Regions from separate parts of the Streptomyces sp. NPDC058741 genome, predicted to be linked through region 3. Evidence: riboswitches for the same ligand, from Rfam matches in the RefSeq annotation. Region 3 holds a riboswitch; each other region holds the start of a gene.
What was found. A riboswitch is a leader RNA that binds a small molecule or an ion and turns the genes downstream of it on or off. The one in region 3 is predicted to bind cyclic di-AMP.
Positions count from the first base shown of each region.

Region 1: linked by a shared signal. The riboswitch ahead of ACFW6P_RS17135 (M23 family metallopeptidase) and the one ahead of ACFW6P_RS08205 (transglycosylase family protein) in region 3 are both predicted to bind cyclic di-AMP.
Region 2: linked by a shared signal. The riboswitch ahead of ACFW6P_RS12935 (C40 family peptidase) and the one ahead of ACFW6P_RS08205 (transglycosylase family protein) in region 3 are both predicted to bind cyclic di-AMP.
Region 4: linked by a shared signal. The riboswitch ahead of ACFW6P_RS18760 (transglycosylase SLT domain-containing protein) and the one ahead of ACFW6P_RS08205 (transglycosylase family protein) in region 3 are both predicted to bind cyclic di-AMP.

Region 1 is NZ_JBHYQH010000018.1:110,670-113,854, reverse strand. It holds gene ACFW6P_RS17145 (HPr family phosphocarrier protein) at 1-144, shown strand, start outside; gene ACFW6P_RS17140 (GntR family transcriptional regulator) at 289-1,005, opposite strand; gene ACFW6P_RS17135 (M23 family metallopeptidase) at 1,194-1,982, opposite strand; cyclic di-AMP (ydaO/yuaA leader) riboswitch at 1,995-2,160, opposite strand; gene ACFW6P_RS17130 (M16 family metallopeptidase) at 2,351-3,185, opposite strand, start outside.
Region 2 is NZ_JBHYQH010000012.1:97,150-100,334, reverse strand. It holds gene ACFW6P_RS12945 (ATP-dependent Clp protease proteolytic subunit) at 58-693, shown strand; gene ACFW6P_RS12940 (hypothetical protein) at 701-1,009, shown strand; cyclic di-AMP (ydaO/yuaA leader) riboswitch at 1,387-1,559, shown strand; gene ACFW6P_RS12935 (C40 family peptidase) at 1,562-2,035, shown strand; gene ACFW6P_RS12930 (ATP-binding protein) at 2,390-2,848, opposite strand; gene ACFW6P_RS12925 (helix-turn-helix domain-containing protein) at 3,062-3,185, shown strand, end outside.
Region 3 is NZ_JBHYQH010000007.1:87,996-91,180, reverse strand. It holds gene ACFW6P_RS08210 (transglycosylase family protein) at 1-809, shown strand, start outside; cyclic di-AMP (ydaO/yuaA leader) riboswitch at 1,008-1,174, shown strand; gene ACFW6P_RS08205 (transglycosylase family protein) at 1,179-1,886, shown strand; gene eno (phosphopyruvate hydratase) at 2,140-3,185, shown strand, end outside.
Region 4 is NZ_JBHYQH010000021.1:58,019-61,203, forward strand. It holds gene ACFW6P_RS18755 (polyprenyl synthetase family protein) at 25-1,038, opposite strand; cyclic di-AMP (ydaO/yuaA leader) riboswitch at 1,548-1,718, shown strand; gene ACFW6P_RS18760 (transglycosylase SLT domain-containing protein) at 1,722-2,492, shown strand; gene ACFW6P_RS18765 (HAD family hydrolase) at 2,456-3,185, opposite strand, start outside.

The sequences.
Region 1 (3,185 bases), on a different contig from region 3:
TCCATGCTGGCGGTCCTGGGCCTCGGCGCCCAGGGCGGCGAGGAGATCGTCCTCGCCTCCGACGCCGAGGGCGCGGACGTCGCCCTGGACCGGCTGGCCAAGCTGGTCTCCGAGGGCCTCGAGGAGCTTCCCGAGACCGTCTGAGTATTTCCCGCGCCTGACCCGGCGCACCCTGAAGGGCTCGTCCGCATTCACGGGCGAGCCCTTCGCATTCCCCCCGCATTTCCTGTTCGCGGGCAGCGCAAACAGCCCCCGCGAATATCCCGCTCTTTGTATACGGCTCGCATGTTAATGCCGCGGGCTTCCCGTGTTTACGCCATGTTGCGCATTCCTCACACGCTCGGGGCGCTCCCCGGCGGAGCCGATGTGCTGCCCGGTGGAGCCGATGCGCAGACGGTGCGCGGCCGTGGCGCGCTCGGCGTGCAGCGCCGTGAGCGCCCGCGCGCGCTCGCCGTCCCCGCGCGCCACAGCGTCCACGATCGCCCCGTGCTCGCCCCAGTACTCCGCGGGACTGGCCGGCGGCTCGACGGCGTACATCCACGCGATCTTGTGGCGGAGCTGGGTGAGCGCCGAGGTGAGGGCGGGGCTGCCGGAGGCCTGCGCGAGCGTCTCGTGGAACCACCCGCCCAGAGAGCGCAGGTCGTCGCCGCCTCCCCGGCGGGCGCGCTCCTGGCCCAGCCGGACCAGGCCGCGCAGGACCTTCAGGTGGGCCTCGGTGCGGCGCTGGGCGGCCCGGGCGGCGCCGAGCGGCTCCAGCAGCACGCGCATCTCCAGCAGGTCGGCCGCCTCCTGCTCGGTGGGCTCGGCGACGCACGCGCCCGCGTGCCGCCGGGTCACCACGAAACCCTCGGCCTCCAGGGTCCGCAGGGCCTCCCGGACGGGGACGCGTGAGACACCGTAGCGGCGGGCGAGGAGTTCCTCGGTGAGCCGGCTGCCGCGTTCGTGGACACCCGCGACGATGTCGTCCCGGATGGCCGTGCAGACCGAGTGCGCGGGAATACGCATGACCGACCTCCGCCAATCCCCGTGAAATGCCGACGCGTGACACGTGTTCCGTGACTCTATGGCAATGAGCGGGAATTTCCGACGGCGGGCCGGAAATCAGGGATATTTTTCGGACAGGGGCCGGCTGCCGAAAACCCGAAAGGCCCCGGCTCGTGCGGCCGGGGCCCGGGGACGCGGAGCGGGATCCGTCAGATGTTCACGCCGTGCGAGCGGAGGTAGGCGACGGGGTCCATGTCCGAGCCGTACTCGGGGCTCGTGCGGGCCTCGAAGTGCAGGTGCGGGCCGGTCACGTTGCCGGTGGCGCCGGACAGGCCGATCTGCTGGCCGGGCGTGACCTTCTGGCCCACGGAGACGGCGATGGACGACAGGTGGCCGTACTGGGTGTACGTGCCGTCGTTCATCTTGATCACGATCTGGTTGCCGTAGGAGCCGCCCCAGCCGGCCTCGACGACCGTGCCCGTACCGACCGCGTGGACGGAGGTGCCGGTGGCGGCGTGGAAGTCGACGCCGGTGTGGCTGCCGGAGGACCACAGGCCGCTGCTGGTCTGGTAGCCGGTGGAGACGTACGAGCCGGAGATCGGGGAGACGAAGGTGTTGAGGCGCTTGCGCTCGGCCTCGCGGGCGGCGCGCTCCTTGGCCTCGCGGGCCTTCTCGGCCGCTTCCTTGGCCCTCTTGGCGGCCTCGGCGGCCTGCTCGCGGGCGGCCTCCTCGGCCCTCTGCCTGGCGGCGGCCTCCTCGGCCGCCTGCTTCTGGGCGACGGCCTGGGCGCCGATCTGCTGGGCGACGGTGTCGCCCATGGTGACGACGGGAGTGAGACCGGTCTGCTCGGGAGCGGGGTCGGCGGCGACGGCGGCCGGAGCGGCCACGGTGCCGATGACACCGGTGGTGGCGAGGGCCGCTACGCCCGCCGCGCGGGCGGTGCCACGCTGCATCCGGCTGGGACGTCGGTGCTTCCCGGCGGCGCGGGTGAACGCCATGTGGTGGCTGGTCCTTTCCTTCCCTCTCGCCTACCGGGTTAGCTGACGGGTTCGGAGCAGGAAGGTCTCCTACGGACCCCCTCGCGGCTCGCGCGGGCGTCCGATTCACCCCAGGGACTGCTGATGGGTCCCCGGCTCCCCTGGCTCGCGCCGTACGGGGACTCGGCGATGACTGTCCGGTGCCGCGGGTGCGGCGCACTGCCTGACGAACAGCCCGGATGACGCTAAGCGGGGGCACTTTCAATTCCCAAACGGAACCCCGCTTTTGTAGCGCATCCCACAGGGCAGACGGGCAACCTCCATACCAATTCGGGCGTAAAGGAGCCCTGGTGCCTTCCAGGACGACCAGGGCTCCCGCGCGCGTGCCCCTACTCGGCGGCGACGACCGAGACTTCGCCGATGCCGAGGGCGTCGACCGGCCCCTGGATCTGCGCCGCGTCGCCGACGAGGACGGTCACCAGCCGGTCCACCGGGAAGGCGCTGACGGCCGCCGCGGTGGCCTCCACGGTGCCGGTCGCGGCGAGCTGCCGGTACAGCGTGGCCTGGTAGTCGTCGGGCAGGTGCTGCTCGACCTGGTCGGCCAGCGTCGACGCGACGGCGGCCGCCGTCTCGTACTTCAGCGGCGCGACACCGACCAGGTTCTGCACGGCGACGTCCCGCTCGGCGTCCGTCAGGCCCTGCGCGGCGAGCGTGCGCAGCACCGTCCACAGGTCCTGCAGGGCCGGGCCGGTGTTGGGCGTGTCCACGGAGCCGCTGATGGCGAGCATCGAGGCACCGGTGCCGTCCGGAGCGGACCGCAGGACCTGGGCGAACGCGCGCACGCCGTAGGTGTAGCCCTTCTCCTCGCGCAGGACGCGGTCCAGCCGGGAGGTGAGGGTGCCGCCGAGGCAGTACGTGCCGAGCACCTGCGCGGGCCAGACGCGGTCATGCCGGTCCGGGCCGATGCGGCCGATCAGCAGCTGCGTCTGCACGGCGCCCGGGCGGTCCACGATGACGACCCGCCCCCTGTCGTCGGCGGTCACCGGCGGCACCGGCCGCGGCTCGGCCTGCGACCCGGTCCAGGCGCCGAGCGTGTCGCCCAGCAGAGCGTCGAGGTCGATGCCGGTCAGGTCGCCGACGACCACCGCGGTGGCGGTGGCGGGGCGGACGTGCTTCTCGTAGAAGCCGCGTACGGCCGCGGAGTCGATCGCGGCGACCGTCTCC
Region 2 (3,185 bases), on a different contig from region 3:
TTTTTTACACAGAGCACCGTCGCCGGAGACGGCTCCGCCCGTGAGGAGGGGTTCCCCATGACCCGACCGTCCGCCCGTTACGTGCTGCCTGAGTTCACCGAACGCACCGGGTCCGGGCAACGGACGACGGACCCGTACTCCAAGCTTCTGGAGGAGCGGATCGTCTTCCTCGGGACGCCGGTCGACGAGACCTCGGCGAACGACGTGATGGCCCAGTTCATGCACCTGGAGCACCAGGCGCCGGACCGGGACATCTCGCTGTACATCAACTCTCCCGGCGGCGCGTTCCACGCGATGTCGGCGATCCACGACACCATGCGGTACGTCGCCTGCGACGTGGAGACGATCTGCCTCGGCCAGGCCGGCGCGGCCGCCTCGGTGCTGCTCGCGGCGGGCACACCCGGCAAGCGCTCCGTGCTGCCCGACGCGCGCCTGGTGATCCATCAGCCGGCGCTGCCCGAGCCGGTCCGCGGACAGGCCACCGATCTGGCGATCCAGGCCGACGAGTTGATGCGCATCCGGGCCCGTATGGAGGAACTGCTCGCCCGGTACACGGGCCGCAGCCGCGAGCAGGTCCGCGCGGACATCGAGCGGGACAAGGTCCTCACGGCCCAGGAGGCACTGGAGTACGGCCTGGCCGACAGGATCGTGCCGAACCGCAAGGCCACCATGGCCGTGCCGACCGGGGAGTGAGCCGCCGGTGCTGCCTCCCGAACTGCCCCCGCTGCCCGCCCTGACCGGCGCCGAGTCGGAGCTGATCGACCGTTACCTCGACGTCGTCGACCTGCTCGGTCGCATCAACCCCTCCCTGCCCGGCGACACCTACCGCGGACTGCGCGCCGCCCAGGCACTGGTCGGCAAGGCGACGGCACTGCGCGACGCGCTGGCCCTGATGCACCAGCGGGGCGAGACGGAACTGCACGCCGCCACGCTGGCGCGGGCGCTGCGCGTCCTGGACGGCGAGCGGCGCACGGCGCGGGTCACCCTGCCTACGGACTCCGTGAGTTGACACGGAGGCGACGGTCCGGACGCCCGGCCCGAGGACGGAGCGTCCGGAGCCGAGTCGAAACGGCCCGAAAGACGTACCCCTGTCCGGAGTAGACGGGGGTGCTTTTTTTGGCCCCTCACAGTTGCGCGACGCGCGTGCCCGAAGGGCGGAATGGGGCATTCCACCGCTGGTCCGGCGGCCGGCGGAGCGGTGCACCGTGGCTCGAACACAGACGCGGCCACCCGAACGGGCGAGTGGTGAGTAACAACACAAATAACCGGTTCCGTTGGGATATCAGGACAAGCATGAAGCAAGATCCCTGTCTGACGACAAGCCCCCGCCACAGCGGCGGGGCGGTCCGGGCGGACGCCGAGTCCTGCCGCCGCACGGACGACCGGTCGACGGAAGTGCATCGGCAGGAGTGGAGGACCCAAGCACGACGGGTCGCCGGGACGGTCACGCCATGACCGGATCCGAGCAGCCCTTGGGGTGAAGCCGCGTCAGCGGCCGGGCAACTTCGCCAGCCCGAATCCGACAGGTCATCCTTCACAGGCGGCTGACGAAGGGGTGCGCATGACTGCGCTGAATCGTGTTCCGTCGCTCATGGTCCGGGCCGGTACCGCCTCGGCCCTCACGATCGCCGCCGTGGGCGGCTCGATCGTGGCACCCGGCTTCTCGGCCGAGGCCTCGGCGGCCACCCATGGGACGAAGGCACTCAAGGTCGCGGCGTCCAAGAAGGGCTCGCCCTACCGGTACGGGGCCACCGGACCGTACCGGTTCGACTGCTCGGGGCTCACGCTCTACTCGTTCAGGAAGGCGGGCAAGAAGCTGCCGCGCACGGCCGCCCAGCAGTACAACAAGACGCGCCACATCTCCCCCAGGAACCGCAAGGCCGGGGACCTGGTGTTCTTCCACTCGGGCCGGAACGTGTACCACGTCGGCATCTACGCGGGTAAGAACAGGCTCTGGCACGCCCCGAAGACCGGGGACGTGGTGCGCCTGCAGAAGATCTGGACCAAGAGCGTCTGGTACGGACGCGTGAAATGAACCGCCCTGAGTGCGGCGGCGTCCTGACACGCCACCGCACTCCGGAGCGTGACACGGGTCCGCGCCGGCCGCTCCTGGTGCGGCGGGCGGGGCGGCGGGACGGGACGGGTGCGTCCGGCCTCCGGCACCCCTCCGGGGAACCGCCCGAGGACGGTGTCGGCCCGGCCCCCCTCCGGCACGCCTTCGAGGCAGCCGTCGGAGGAACCGGAAGGACCGGCACCACGCCGAGAAGCGCCCGCACAGCGCCGTCGGCGCCGCTGACGGCGGACGTGCCGGAGAGGAGCGTCAGGCCCGGGGGAGGACGGCCGCGCGCGGAAGGCCGGGACGCCGTACGCCGCCCCGGGCGACGCCGGATCACGGCTCCTGCCGGGCCGCTGTGCTGACCGGCCGGGCCGGGATCGTCCACGGGAGCTCGATCGAGATGGTCTTGCCGCCCTCTCGGGTGGGGCGGATACGGAGCTTGCCGCCGCACTCCGCGGTCAGCCAGCGGATGATGACGAGTCCGCGGCCGTTGTCCTGCTGGACGGCCGCCGGAAGCCGCCGGGGGAAGCGCGGATGACTGTCCGTGACGCCGATGCGCAGTTGTTCGTCGCGGTCGAGCAGGACGTCCACGGTGAAGGTGGGCGACTGGCCGAAGGTGTGCTGGACGGCGTTGGTCGCGAGTTCGGAGATGATGAGCCGGACGGTGTCGGACACTTCCGTGTCCGCCGGCAGCCCCCACTCCGCGAGCATGCCCACGACAAAGGCACGTGCCGCGGAGACCGAGGCGGGATCACTCGGCAGAGTGACGGATGCTTCCAGATGGTCTGCCATGGCGACGTCGCCCCTTTCCCACGGAACCGCAGTCCGACACGGAGCGGATGGTTCGAGTACGGTCCCGGACTGGTGCTTCGCCGCCAGAGTGCCACCAGGACCCTCCCGAAGGGCGGCGATCCACCAAGATATGCATATATCTGTCGCTCAAAGCGGTGAACTCTGCCACGCGAGACCGTATTTGAGTGGCTCGGAAGGAGTAAGGAGGAGCCCATGCAGCACGGTCCCGCGGTGCGCCGCCGGAAACTGGGCGCCGAACTGCGCGCGTTGCGCACCTCGGCGGGGCTCACCAGCGGTGAGGCGGCCCGGCTGGTGGGCTGGCACCAGTCCAAGGTCA
Region 3 (3,185 bases):
ACTGGGAGGCTTACGGCGGCCTCGACTACGCCGTGAGCGCCGACCTGGCCAGCCGCTCCCAGCAGATATCGGTGGCCGAGAGAATCCTCGCCGACCAGGGGGTCGGCGCGTGGCGCACCTGCGGACTGCTCTCCGGCCTCGAGCAGGGCAAGGGCTCCGGCGCCTCCGGTTCGCCCGAGTCGCCCGGTTCGCCCGAGTCGGACGAGTCGGACGAGTCCTCCCGTCCCACGGATTCACCCGGTCTGCTCGAATCCCCCGACGCGTCCCCGTCGTCGACGGCCTCGTCGTCCCCGTCGCCTGATCCGGAGTCGACTGCGACCGATAACGACGAAGAAAGCGACGAAACGCTCAAGTCCGACAAGTCCTCGGCCTCCGCCGACCCCGCGCGGCAGAGTGAGGACGGGAACTCCCCCCTGGCCGCCCCCGGCGAGATGCCCGATAACGCGCGGCAGGGCGAGGACTCCTCGGCGCTCACCGGCACCGGCTCCGGCCGTCACCGCGGCCCCGGCGCCGACGAGAACGCCGAGCCGGCCGACGGCCGGGCGGACGAGTCCGCGGGCCGGCACGCCTCGCGCGGTGACGACGCCTCCCGCGACGCGGCGGACGGCGCCTACACCGTCCGTTCCGGTGACAGTCTCTGGTCCATCGCCGACTCCCTTGACGTCAGCGGCGGATGGCGGGCGCTCTACGACGTGAACCGGGAGGCCGTCGGGGCCGACCCGAACCTCATCCGCCCCGGTCAGACGCTCACGACCAGGGGCGAAGCGGACGACGAGTGGTCGTTCGGGCACGGCGGAAACGAGGGCTGAAGTCACCCCGAAAAGGCGCGAGTTCACGTCATATTTCGCGGCTAATGTCCCGTTTGAGGGTCGTGAGAGATAGATCTCAGAAGGCCTGGTCGTCTTTGAATTTCCCCGGATCGCATGTCTACGGTCGTGACCGCTCGCCACCGTGAGCCCCGGTTGCCGCAACGCCGAATCCTGCCAGCGGCCGCACGGGAACAGTCGTCGCGTCAAGCGCCGTAGGCAGGAGCGGGGGACCCAAGGTAGGTGCCCGACCGGCTCGTTCCGCCGGAAGGGCTTGGGGTGAAGCCGCGTCCCGTCAGGGACGTGGCCGGGCAACTCAGCCGGCCCGAACCCGACAGCTCACCTCGCAGGCGTCGGTGAGGGGATCCATCCATGCTGTTTTCCAGCAAGGGCAAGCACCGCCGTCCGTCCAAGGCCGCCCGTGCCGTCGCCGTCGCCGGTGTCGCCTCCGCGGCCGTCGCCGGCCCGCTGATGGCGGCCGGCAGCGCCTCCGCCGCCACCGCCTCCGAGTGGGACGCCGTCGCCCAGTGCGAGTCGGGCGGCAACTGGTCCATCAACACCGGCAACGGCTACTACGGCGGTCTGCAGTTCTCCGCCTCCACCTGGGCCGGCTACGGCGGCACCAAGTACGCCTCCACCGCCGACCAGGCCACCAAGGCCCAGCAGATCGAGATCGCCGAGAAGGTCCTCGCGGGCCAGGGCAAGGGTGCCTGGCCGGTCTGCGGCAAGGGCCTGTCGAGTGCCGGCTACACCGGCGGCTCCGCCGACTCCGGCAGCTCCTCGCAGAGCCAGAGCCAGAACCAGAGCCAGAGCCGGCAGAGCACCGAGACCCGCGAGACCCGGCAGCCCGCCTCCCGCTCCGCCGAGCGTCCGGCCGCGAAGAAGACCGTCACCACCCCGACCGGCAAGAAGGTCAAGAAGGGCGACGGCGAGTACAAGGTCGTCAAGGGCGACACCCTGAGCTCCATCGCCGCGGAGGAGAAGGTCAAGGGCGGCTGGGAGAAGCTCTTCGAGCTGAACAAGGACATCGTTCAGGACGCCAACCTCATCTACCCGGGCCAGCAGCTGCACCTGAAGTGAGCAGCGGCCCGCCCAGGGCCCATGGTTCCCCCGCCCCGGTGCGTCGTCCCCCGTACGCACCGGGGCGGGGTTCTTTCGGCATCCTGCTTTGTTCCGTTCGGAAACAATTTTCTCTCGGTTCTGTCCACGAGGTGGGAGACCCGGTGGCCGAACGCCCCGAGCCGGTTAGGCTCATGTCGCGAGCCACCGCGGCCCGCGCCTCGCAGGGCCCGAGCGGCCCGCGTACCCGCGTCACATCGAGAAGGAGATGCTCGTGCCGTCCATCGACGTCGTCGTAGCCCGGGAAATCCTGGACTCCCGAGGCAACCCCACGGTCGAGGTCGAGGTCGGCCTCGACGACGGCAGCACGGGTCGTGCCGCCGTCCCGTCCGGCGCCTCGACGGGCGCCTTCGAGGCCATCGAGCTCCGCGACGGCGACTCGAACCGTTACCTCGGCAAGGGTGTGGAGAAGGCCGTCCTCGCGGTCATCGAGCAGATCGGCCCGGAGCTGGTCGGCTACGACGCCACCGAGCAGCGCCTGATCGACCAGGCCATGTTCGACCTGGACGCCACCGACAACAAGGGCTCCCTGGGCGCCAACGCCATCCTCGGCGTCTCGCTCGCCGTCGCCCACGCCGCCTCCGAGGCCAGCGACCTGCCGCTGTTCCGCTACCTGGGCGGCCCCAACGCGCACCTGCTGCCGGTGCCGATGATGAACATCCTGAACGGCGGCTCGCACGCCGACTCCAACGTGGACATCCAGGAGTTCATGATCGCCCCGATCGGCGCGGAGTCCTTCTCCGAGGCCCTGCGCTGGGGCGCCGAGGTCTACCACACGCTGAAGAAGGTCCTGAAGAGCAAGGGCCTGGCCACCGGCCTCGGCGACGAGGGCGGCTTCGCCCCGAACCTCGGCTCCAACCGCGAGGCCCTCGACCTCATCCTCGAGGCGATCAAGGAAGCCGGCTACACCCCCGGCGAGCAGATCGCCCTGGCGCTCGACGTGGCCGCCTCCGAGTTCTACGAGGACGGCGTCTACACCTTCGAGGGCAAGGAGCGCTCGGCGGCCGAGATGACCGAGTACTACGCGGAGCTCGTCGACGCGTACCCGCTCGTGTCCATCGAGGACCCGCTGTTCGAGGACGACTGGGACGGCTGGAAGACCATCACCGACAAGCTCGGCGACAAGGTCCAGCTCGTCGGCGACGACCTGTTCGTCACCAACCCCGAGCGCCTCGCCCGCGGCATCGAGGAGGGCGCGGCCAACGCGCTGCTCGTGAAGGTGAACCAGATCGGTTCGCTCACCGAGACCCTGGACGCCGT
Region 4 (3,185 bases), on a different contig from region 3:
TGGGGGGCGTGGGAGGGGCAGCGGCTAGCCGGCCCGGTGCACCACGGCGTCGGACAGTTCCACCAGAGCCGTCTTCGCGGCGCACTCGGGCAGCGGCGCCAGCGCCGAACGGGCCTCCTGGGCGTAGCGGACGGTGTCCCGCCGGGCCTGCTCCAGCGCCGGGTGGGCGCGCAGCAGGCGCAGGGCCTCGGCGTGCCGGGCGTCGTCGGTGAGGTCGGAGTCCAGCAGCTCGCACAGGGCGCGGTCCTCCGCGAGGCCGAGCCGGGCCGCCCGCTCGCGCAGCCGCAGCACCGGCAGCGTGGGGATGCCCTCGCGCAGGTCGGTGCCGGGCGTCTTGCCGGACTCGTGGGAGTCGGATGCGATGTCCAGGACGTCGTCGGCGAGCTGGAAGGCGACGCCGAGCCGCTCGCCGTACTGGGTGAGCACGTCCACGACCGTGTCGTCGGCGCCCGACATCATCGCGCCGAACCGGCAGGACACGGCGACCAGCGAGCCGGTCTTGCCGCCCAGCACGTCCAGGTAGTGCTCGACGGGGTCGCGGCCGTCCTGGGGCCCGGCCGTCTCCAGGATCTGCCCGGTCACCAGCCGCTCGAAGGCCTCGGCCTGCACGCGCACGGCCTCCGGGCCGAGGTCGGCCAGGATGTGCGAGGCGCGCGCGAAGAGGAAGTCGCCGGTGAGGACCGCGACGGAGTTGCCCCAGCGCGTGTTGGCGCTCTCCACCCCGCGGCGCACGGTGGCCTCGTCCATCACGTCGTCGTGGTAGAGCGTGGCCAGGTGGGTCAGCTCCACGACGACGGCCGACGGCACGATCCCGGGTGCGTGGCGGTCACCGCCGAACTGGGCCGCGAGCATCACGAGCAGCGGCCGGAACCGCTTGCCGCCGGCCCGCACCAGGTGCTGGGCGGCCTCCGTGATGAAGGGCACCTCGCTCTTGGTGGCCTCGAGCAAGCCTTCCTCGACAGCCGTCAGCCCGGCCTGGACATCGGCTTCCAGAGCCTGGTCCCGCACGCTCAGCCCGAACGGCCCGACGTCGGTCACGAGGGGTCTCCTGTCTGCTGTGTCTGCCGGTGATGACGCGGATTGTCGATAGGTCGCCGCCCCCACTCCTGTCAGCGTATCCGGTCACGTTTCGATCACCGCCAGCGCCCGGGGTTACAGGCCGGGTGGTATCCGATCAAGACCGCCATTCCTTCGATCAGCTCATAAGAACAGACATTTATCCACTTTCCATGACGTGGTGGGTGATATGCGATTTGCCGCAACAATGAAGCAAATTCCCTTTGTTGAACATTGCGCCCCGGAACGTGATCAGTGAATTGAATCACTTGCACCTCTCCCCCGCCCGACCTCGACGCCGACCCTCAGACCCTTTACCCCTAAGCCAGTTGAGCCTTGGCGACCGCAAAGGATCAAGCTACCCCATACCGCCCGACCAAGGTCGACAAGCGGGATGTGTGACGCCGACGGCTTGTTCCCGACATGTGCTCTCGCATACGTTCCGGCCCTGTCCGGCGGACGCCGAATCCTGCCACCGCCCGGATACCCCACAGAACCGATCACTCACGCAGGGCAGGAGCGGGGGACCCAGGTAAGTCGCCGGTCCGCACAGCGGAACGGCTCGGGGTGAAGCCGCGCACGGCACGACAGTGCCGTGCGCGGCCGGGCACCTCCCGGCCCGAACCCGACAGCTCACCTCGCAGGCGCCGGAGAGGAACATCGCCATGCTCGGACGAGGTAAGCACCGTCATACCCGCACGAACCCGTTCACCCGCGGCGTCGTCGCCGTCGGAACCGGCGGGGTCGCCCTGGCCCTGCCGCTTCTCGGCGCGACGCACGCGAGCGCCGCCGAACCCCAGAGCGCCCCCGTGCGGTCCGTCCCGCAGGCCGCCCAGGCCACGTCGCTCATCCACACCGTGGCCAAGGGCGACTCGCTCTACCGCATCGCGGTCAAGTACGACGTCTCGGGTGGCTGGAAGCAGCTGTACCAGGACAACCGCGCCGCCGTCGGCGAGGACCCGAAGCTGATCCACCCGGGTCTGAAGCTGAAGGTCAACACGACGAAGGCTCCCGCCGCCACGAAGGAGGCGACCCCGTCGTCCGCCCCGGCCAAGCCGGCCGCGAAGCCCGCCGGCGGCGTCGCCCAGGCCACCCAGGCCTCCGCCAAGACCTACGCGGACAACCTGGACGGATGGATCCGCGAGGCGCTCGACATCATGGCGCAGAAGGGCATCCCTGGCTCCTACGACGGCATCTACCGCAACATCATGCGCGAGTCGTCCGGCAACCCGCAGGCGATCAACAACTGGGACTCCAACGCCGCCAAGGGCACCCCGTCCAAGGGCCTGCTGCAGGTGATCGACCCGACCTTCGCCGCCTACCACGTCGAGGGCACCCCGTTCGACCCGTACGACCCGGTCGCCAACATCACCGCGGCCTGCAACTACGCGGCCGACCGCTACGGCTCGATCGACAACGTCAACGGCCCGTACTGATCCGCGCCGCCCAGCAGTCGCTCGAGGACGACGGCGACGCCGTCGTCCTCGTTCGACAGGGTGATCTCGTCGGCCACGGCCTTGAGTTCGGGATGAGCGTTGGCCATCGCGACGCCGTGGGCGGCCCAGTCGAACATCGGGATGTCGTTGGGCATGTCCCCGAAGGCGACGGTGTCGGCCGGCCGCAGCCCCAGGTGCTCCGCGGCCAGCGCCAGGCCCGTCGCCTTCGTGACACCGCACGGCTGCAGCTCGACCGTGCCGGGCCCCGACATCGTCACGGTCGCCAGCGACCCGACCACCGAGCGGGCCGTCGCGGCCAGTTCGTCGTCCGACAGCCGGGGGTGGCGCAGCAGCACCTTGCTGATGGGCTCGGCCCACAGCTCCTCGCGCCGCTCGACCCGTACCGCGGGCAGCGTCGGGTGCGGCATGAGGTAGCCCGGCTCGATCAGCGTCAGCCCGTCGACCCCGTCCTGGTCGACCGCCGCGTACACCTCCCCCACCTCGGCCTCGATCTTGCCGAGGGCGGTCTCCGCCAGCTCCCGGTCCAGCGTGACGGACCACAGCAGCCGGTTCGCGCCGGCGTCGTACACCTGCGCGCCCTGCCCGCACACCGCGAGCCCCCTCGATCCGAGGTCGTCCAGGAGCGGTCGCACTCTGGGCGCCGGCCGCCCCGTGACCACGAGGTGCCGGGCA